2 regions of the Streptomyces sp. NPDC006476 genome follow, and region 2 is predicted to be linked to the other one. Evidence: riboswitches for the same ligand, from Rfam matches in the RefSeq annotation. Region 2 holds a riboswitch; the other holds the start of a gene.
What was found. A riboswitch is a leader RNA that binds a small molecule or an ion and turns the genes downstream of it on or off. The one in region 2 is predicted to bind cobalamin.

Region 1 (4,188 bases), on a different contig from region 2:
ACGCCGTGACCTACATTGCCTGCGCGTTACACATGTGATCACAGGCGATCGTGAGGGGACGGAGCCGCCGTATGTCCGAAGTACCCGAAGTGAGACCACCGGTGGTGACCCCGGTCCGCGTGATCATCGCCATCTGCCTGCTCGCACCCTTCGTGGCGATGCTGTGGGTCGGGTCCTACGCCAAGACCGACCCGGAGTTCATCGGCATCCCGTTCTTCTACTGGTACCAGATGCTGTGGGTGCTGGTCTCCACGGCGCTGACCATGACCGCGTACAAGCTGTGGCAGCGTGACCAGCGCGCCCGCAAGGGGGGTGCGGGCAAGTGAAGGACGGTGTGAACGGCGTCGCGCTCGGCGTCTTCATCTTCTTCTTCCTGGCCGTCACGGCCATGGGCTTCCTCGCCGCTCGCTGGCGCAAGGCCGAGAACGAGCACAGCCTCGACGAATGGGGCCTGGGCGGACGGTCGTTCGGCACCTGGGTCACCTGGTTCCTGCTCGGCGGCGACCTGTACACGGCGTACACCTTCGTCGCCGTACCGGCGGCGATCTACGCGGCGGGCGCGGCCGGCTTCTTCGCCGTGCCGTACACGATCCTGGTCTACCCGCTGATCTTCACGTTCCTGCCGCGCCTGTGGTCGGTCTCGCACAAGCACGGGTACGTGACGACCTCCGACTTCGTGCGCGGACGCTTCGGCTCCAAGGGCCTGTCGCTGGCGGTGGCGCTGACCGGCATCCTCGCGACGATGCCGTACATCGCGCTCCAACTCGTCGGCATCCAGGCCGTGCTGGACGTCATGGGCGTGGGCGGCGGTGAGAACACCAACTGGTTCGTGAAGGACCTCCCGCTCCTGATCGCCTTCGGTGTGCTCGCGGCCTACACCTACTCCTCCGGCCTTCGGGCCCCCGCCCTGATCGCGTTCGTGAAGGACACGCTGATCTACATCGTCATCGCGGTGGCGATCATCTACATCCCGATCAAGCTGGGCGGCTTCGACGACATCTTCGCCAAGGCGGGCCACGCGTTCGCGCAGACCAACCCGGCGACGGGCAAGCCGCGCGGCGCCCTGGCACCGGCCGAGCCCGCCCAATGGACGTACGCCACCCTGGCGTTGGGCTCGGCGCTCGCACTGTTCATGTACCCGCACTCGATCACCGCGACGCTCTCCTCCAAGAGCCGCGAGGTGATCCGCCGCAACACCACGATCCTGCCGCTGTACTCGCTGATGCTCGGCCTGCTCGCGCTGCTGGGCTTCATGGCCATCGCGGCCGGGGTCAAGGTCACCAACGGCCAGCTGGCGATCCCGCAGCTCTTCGAGAACATGTTCCCGAGCTGGTTCGCCGGGGTGGCCTTCGCGGCGATCGGCATAGGCGCGCTGGTCCCGGCGGCCATCATGTCCATCGCGGCCGCGAACCTCTTCACCCGCAACATCTACAAGGACTTCATCAAGCCGGACGCCACGCCGAAGCAGGAGGCCCAGGTCTCCAAGATCGTGTCGCTGGTGGTGAAGGTCGGCGCACTGGTCTTCGTCCTCACCATGGACAAGACGGTCGCCATCAACTTCCAGCTGCTGGGCGGCATCTGGATCCTGCAGACCTTCCCGTCCCTGGTCGGCGGCCTCTTCACCCGCTGGTTCCACCGCTGGGCCCTGCTCGCCGGCTGGGCGGTCGGCATGATCTACGGAACGGTCGCGGCGTACGGCGTGGCCTCCCCCACCCAGAAGCACTTCGGCGGCTCGTCGAAGGAGATCCCGGGCATCGGGGAGATCGGCTACATCGGCCTCACCGCCTTCGTCCTGAACGTGGCGGTGACGGTGGTCCTCACCTTCGTCCTAAAGGCCCTGAAGGCCCCCGAGGGCATCGATCAGACCAGCCCGGAGGACTACACGGCGGACGCGGGCGACCCCGGGGTGGAGGTGGAACTCCCGCCTGCGACTGCAGGAAGCGCCCACTGAAGCGCCCCTATAGGGGCGCGGGGCTGTATCGATATGCGGCTCCGCCGCGTGAGCGCGATCAACCACGGACACTCGCAGCGGGCCACCGAAGGAACCCCCCTCGGCGGCCCGCTCTTCCGTTCCCCGAAGCAACCCCGACACAACATATGGGGGTGCTACCCAAACCCGGCACTAGATGTATGCTCATCTCGCTGTCGCCGCAGGGGAATCCGGTGCGAATCCGGAACTGTCCCGCAACGGTGAACCCGCGCACACCCGTGCGCGGAGTCAGTCCGAGGACCTGCCGACAGCGCACCCGGCCACACCGGCCCGGGTGCCCTGACGTCCGGGCCTCGCGGAATGGGCCGGTGGATGCGAAGCGCGCCGCGCTCGTGTGCTGCCCCCTGCCCGCAAGGCCCCGTGCCGAGCGAGGGAGAGCCCCACGTGACCATCGCGCCGCCGGCCGATCCGGCCTCAGCGACCGACCCGGCTTCAGCGACCGAGCCGGAAGCCGACGGACACGGTGCCGCACTGCTGCGCACCCTGACCGAGCTGACCGCTGACCTGCCCGACGCCGACCCCGGCCGGGTCGCCGCCGCCGCACTGCGCGGCCGGTCCGCGCGGGCGGACGGGGCGGAACTGCGCGAGCTGGCGACGGAGGCGGCGGCCGGCCTCATCTCCGAGGACCCGGCGTACAGCAGGCTGGCCGCCCGGCTCCTCACCCTGAGCGTCGCCGCCGAGGCCGCCTCGCAGGGCGTCACGTCCTTCACCGAGTCCGTCGCCGTCGGCCATCGCGAAGGGCTCATCGCCGACCGCACCGCGGAGTTCGTACGGCTGCACGCCGACCGCCTCGACGCGCTGATCGACCCCGCGGCCGACGACCGCTTCGGCTACTTCGGCCTGCGCACCCTCTACAGCCGTTACCTCCTGCACCACCCGATCACCCGCAAGGTCATCGAGACGCCGCAGCACTTCATGCTCCGCGTGGCGAGCGGTCTCGCGGACGACACCGCGCTCGGTTCGGAGACAGGCGCCCGTGCCGTGGACGAAGTGGCCTCCCTCTACGGCCTGATGAGCCGCCTCGACTACCTGCCCTCCTCCCCCACCCTCTTCAACTCCGGCACGCGGCACCCCCAGATGTCGTCCTGCTACCTCCTCGACTCCCCGAAGGACGAACTGGACTCCATCTACGACCGCTACCACCAGGTCGCCCGTCTCTCCAAGCACGCCGGCGGCATCGGCATCGCCTACTCCCGCGTCCGCGCCCGTGGTTCGCTGATCCGCGGCACCAACGGCCACTCCAACGGCATCGTCCCGTTCCTGAAGACGCTGGACGCGAGCGTCGCCGCCGTGAACCAGGGCGGCCGGCGCAAGGGCGCCGCGGCCGTCTACCTGGAGACCTGGCACTCCGACATCGAGGAGTTCCTGGAGCTGCGCGACAACACCGGTGAGGACGCCCGCCGTACGCACAACCTGAACCTCGCGCACTGGATCCCGGACGAGTTCATGCGCCGGGTCGACGCCGACGAGCGGTGGTCGCTGTTCTCCCCGGCGGACGTGCCCGAACTCGTGGACCTGTGGGGCGAGGAGTTCGACGCGGCGTACCGGCAGGCGGAGGCGGCGGGGCTCGCCCGCAAGACGCTCCCGGCCCGGGAACTGTACGGCCGGATGATGCGCACCCTCGCGCAGACCGGCAACGGCTGGATGACCTTCAAGGACGCCGCCAACCGCACCGCGAACCAGACGGCGACCCCCGGTCATGTCGTCCACTCCTCCAATCTCTGCACGGAGATCCTGGAGGTCACCGACGACGGTGAGACGGCGGTGTGCAACCTCGGCTCGGTCAACCTGGGCGCCTTCGTGGCCGGCCGCGGCATCGACTGGGAGCGGCTGGACGAGACCGTCCGCACGGCCGTCACCTTCCTCGACCGTGTCGTCGACATCAACTTCTACCCGACCGAGCAGGCGGGCCGCTCCAACGCCAAGTGGCGCCCGGTGGGTCTGGGTGCGATGGGCCTGCAGGACGTCTTCTTCAAGCTGCGACTGCCCTTCGACTCGCCCGAGGCCAAGGCCCTGTCCACGCGTATCGCCGAGCGCGTCATGCTCGCCGCGTACGAGGCCTCCGCGGACCTCGCCGAGCGGAGCGGCCCGCTGCCCGCCTGGGAGAAGACCCGGACCGCCCGGGGTGTGCTGCACCCCGACCACTACGACGTCGACCTCGCCTGGCCGGAGCGCTGGGCCGCGCTGCGCGCGCGGAT
Region 2 (4,188 bases):
CCATGGGCGACCGTGCCGTGGTTCTGCAGGAGGCAGGCGGAGCGGTCGGCGAGGGCGCGGAGCATGTTCTCGGCCAACTCGTCGGTGCCGTAGGTCGCGTACGGGGCGACTCGGACCGGGCCGCCCAGGGCCGCTGCCATGTAGTGGATCGTCGGGAGCTCGGGGACGAGGGTGGAGACCGCCGTCGCGTGGACGGCGTGGGTGTGGACGACCGCCCGCGCGCCGGTCGAACGGTATACGGCGAGATGCATCGGCAGCTCGCTGGTCGGGACCAGGGTGCCGAGGACCTGCCGGCCGTCGAGGTCGACGCCGGTGATGTCGTCCGGTGCGAGGCGGTCGTAGGGGACGCCCGAGGGCGTGACCAGCACGGTGTCCCCGACGCGCGCCGAGACGTTGCCCGAGGTGCCGACGACCAGGCCGTCGGCGACGGTGCGGCGGGCCGTCGCCACGAGCTCCTCCCAGGCCCGCGTCTCCTCGGGCAGCGCGCCCCGCTCTCCTCGTACGTTGTGCCCGTCCCGCTGCTGTTCGCCCATGCCGCGATCATCCCAGGCGCATATCGACCGGGAACCGAGTTCGCTCGGGACCACCCACCGCGACACTCTGACGCCCACCCCAGTTCATCTTCTGTTCACCCAGGTTTCCTACGGTCAACCGACCGATGACTTCGAACGATTGCCTGGGTAAATGGAAAACTTCTCGCTGATCCTCGCGATTGTGGTGATCACCGCACTCGCGTTCGATTTCACGAACGGTTTCCACGACACCGCCAACGCGATGGCCACCACCATCTCGACCGGCGCACTCAAGCCCAAGGTCGCGGTGGCCATGTCCGCCGCGCTCAACCTTGTTGGCGCCTTCCTCTCCGTGGAGGTCGCGAACACGATCTCCAAGGGTCTCGTCGATGAGAACGGCATCCGTCCCGAGGTCATCTTCGCCGCCCTGGTCGGCGCGATCCTCTGGAACCTGGTGACCTGGCTGGTGGGCCTGCCCTCCAGTTCCTCGCACGCCCTGATGGGCGGTCTGATCGGCGCCACCGTCGCCTCGGCCGGCTTCGGCGCGGTCCACGGCGACGTGCTCGTCACCAAGGTGCTGCTGCCGGCGCTCGCCGCCCCGGTCGTCGCCGGGCTCGCCGCGACGCTGGCGACCCGCTTCTCCTACGCACTCGACCGCAAGGCCGACGGCAAGGCGGCCGAGAAGGGCTACCGCGCCGGGCAGATCGCCTCGGCCGGCCTGGTCTCGCTGGCCCACGGCACCAACGACGCGCAGAAGACGATGGGCATCATCACCCTCGCCCTGGTCGCCGGCGGCGCCGTCGCCCCCGAATCCGACCCGCCCACCTGGGTCATCCTCTCCGCGGGTCTGGCCATCGCCCTCGGCACGTACATCGGCGGCTGGCGCATCATCCGCACGATGGGCAAGGGCCTGACCGAGCTTCAGCCGCGTCAGGGCTTCGCCGCCCAGACCAGCGCGGCGACGGCCATCCTGGCCTCCTCCCACCTCGGTTTCTCCCTCTCCACCACGCACGTCGTCTCCGGTTCGGTGATGGGCGCGGGCCTCGGCCGCAAGGGCGGGGTGGTGCGCTGGTCCACCGCGACCCGGATGCTGGTCGCCTGGGTCCTGACGCTGCCGGCCGCCGCCCTGGTCGGCGCGGGCGCGGAGTCCGTGACGGACCTCGGGGACTGGGGCACCGCCGTCGTCGCCGTCTTCCTCGTCGCCGCGAGCGCCGCGATCTGGAAGGTCTCGCGCCGCGAGGTCGTCGACGCGTCGAACGTCAACGAGACCGAGGAGCCGGCCGGCGTCGTCACCACGGCGATCGCCGCCGTCACCCCTCCTCCCCCGGGCGCGGTGACGGAGGGTCTGACGGCCACGATCGCCGCGCCGGTCACCACCACGGAACCGGCGGCCCCGCCGGCCGCCGTCTGAGCCCCGGCCACCCGGTAACGAAGGAATCAGCAGCATGAAGATCGACTGGTCGGCCCTGGGCTCCGTCTTCGGTGTCAGCCTCGCGGTCACCGTGGGCCTCGTGGCCCTCTTCACCCTCGGCGTCATGGGCCTGTCGCACCGCGAGCGGGCCACCGCGCAGGGCGGCTCGGCAGCCCTCGCGACGGCCGGAGCGTACGTGGCCTTCGCGGGGTGCGCGGCGGCGGTGGCGTACGGAATCAATTTGATCATGGCCAAGGGCTGAGCCCTGACCTCCTGTTGGTGCCGGGACGGTGATCCGTCCCGGCACCTCGCGTTTCCGTGACCACGGCGACCCCTCGCATGTGGGCCTCAGCACACTCTCCCGTCGCAGGTCAACGGCAAGTTGACTGCCGTTCGGGTGCGTGGTGGACTGCCGGAGCCATGTACGGCGGCAAGGGAGGAAGCCGGTGCGAGTCCGGCGCGGTCCCGCCACTGTCACCGGGGTAGGTAGCCCCGGGAGCCAGGAACTCCCACCGCCGGTCTCGTCGAACCAGGGCGCGGACACCCTGAGTGAGGACATACAGCCATGCTCGCCTGCCGTTTGAGGTACTGGACCGGGATCCTTCCGAAGGGCCCCGGGTCGCTGCCCGGCCCCACGGCCGGCTGAGCCGATGCGTGCCGGTCGCGTCTTCGCGTACGGCGCCGCCGCCGGGCTCCTCGGCGACCAACTGCTCGGCGATCCGCGCCGGGGGCACCCGGTCGCCGCTTTCGGACGGGCCGCGGGTGCCGTGGAACGGGTGCTGTGGCGGGACCACCGCGGGTGGGGCACGCTGCACACCGCCGTGTGCGTCGGAGGTGCCGTGGCGCTGGGCGCCGTGGCGGAGAAGGTCGTACGTCCGTCCCGTACCGCTTCCGTGGCGCTGACCGCCGCCGCCACCTGGGCGGTTGTCGGCGGCAGCTCGCTCGCGCGCGAGGCGCGGGTCATCGGGCGGGCCCTGGAGGCGGGTGACGTCGAGGGGGCCCGGGAGCGGTTGCCGCATCTGTGCGGGCGGGATCCGCAGGCGCTGGACGCGGACGGGATCGCCCGGGCCGTGGTGGAGTCGGTCGCCGAGAACACCTCGGACGCCGTGGTCGGGGCGTTGGTGTGGGGGGCCGTCGGCGGGGTGCCGGGGCTGCTCGGGTTCCGGGCCGTCAACACGCTGGACGCCATGGTCGGTCACAGGTCGGCGCGGTACCGGCGCTACGGGTGGGCCTCCGCGCGGCTGGACGACGTGGCCGGCTGGCCGGGGGCCCGGCTGACCGCGGCACTGGCGACGGTCGCGGGCGGCGACCCGCGCGGAGCGGCACGGGCCTGGCGTGCGGACGCGGGGAAGCATCCGAGCCCCAACGCCGGTCCTGTGGAGGCCTCGTTCGCGGGAGCGCTCGGCGTGCGCCTGGGCGGAACCCTCTCCTACGGCGGGCGGGTCGAGCACCGGCCCGTGCTCAACGCACCGGGCCGCGCCGTCGCCGTACCTGACATCGAGCGGGCCGTACGGCTCTCCCGGCGCGTCGGTCTGCTCGCGCTCGGCGTCAGTGCCGCCGCGCGCCTGTTGGTGAAGGGACGTACGTCATGAGCGGGGGTCTCCTCGTCGCCGGCACCACCTCCGACGCCGGCAAGAGTGTCGTCACCGCCGGGATCTGCCGGTGGCTGGTGCGCCAAGGGGTCAAGGTGGCTCCCTTCAAGGCGCAGAACATGTCGCTCAACTCCTTCGTGACCCGCGAGGGCGCCGAGATCGGGCGGGCGCAGGCCATGCAGGCACAGGCGTGCCGGATCGAGCCGACGGCGCAGATGAACCCCGTGCTGCTGAAGCCGGGGGGCGAACAGAGCAGCCAGGTCGTGCTCATGGGCAGGCCCGTGGGCGAGCTGAGCGCGCGGGGGTACCACGGTGGGCGGCAGCAGAAGCTCCTCGGGACCGTGCTGGAGTGTCTCGCCGAGTTGCGGGGCACGTATGACGCGGTGATCTGTGAGGGGGCGGGCAGTCCCGCGGAGATCAATCTGCGCCGGACCGACATCGTGAACATGGGGATCGCCCGCAACGCCGGGCTTCCCGTCCTCGTGGTCGGTGACATCGACCGCGGGGGCGTGTTCGCCTCGTTCTTCGGGACGGTGGCGCTGCTGTCGGAGGAGGACCAGCGGCTCGTCGCCGGGTTCCTGGTGAACAAGTTCCGGGGTGACGTGTCGCTGCTCGAACCGGGCCTCGACATGCTGCACGGGCTCACCGGGCGGCGCACCTACGGTGTTCTGCC

Region 1: it holds a riboswitch for cobalamin, as region 2 does, so the genes downstream of both, ABZZ74_RS42475 (ribonucleoside-diphosphate reductase subunit alpha) here and ABZZ74_RS02375 (cobalamin biosynthesis protein) in region 2, are expected to answer to the same signal.

What each region holds. Positions count from the first base shown of each region.
Region 1 covers NZ_JBEXPK010000067.1:28,193-32,380, forward strand. The annotation lists gene ABZZ74_RS42465 (DUF3311 domain-containing protein) at 72-326, shown strand; gene mctP (monocarboxylate uptake permease MctP) at 323-1,951, shown strand; cobalamin riboswitch at 2,124-2,254, shown strand; gene ABZZ74_RS42475 (ribonucleoside-diphosphate reductase subunit alpha) at 2,375-4,188, shown strand, end outside.
Region 2 covers NZ_JBEXPK010000002.1:59,967-64,154, forward strand. The annotation lists gene ABZZ74_RS02360 (class II aldolase/adducin family protein) at 1-533, opposite strand, end outside; gene ABZZ74_RS02365 (inorganic phosphate transporter) at 685-1,923, shown strand; gene ABZZ74_RS02370 (hypothetical protein) at 1,958-2,185, shown strand; cobalamin riboswitch at 2,311-2,453, shown strand; gene ABZZ74_RS02375 (cobalamin biosynthesis protein) at 2,574-3,515, shown strand; gene ABZZ74_RS02380 (cobyric acid synthase) at 3,512-4,188, shown strand, end outside.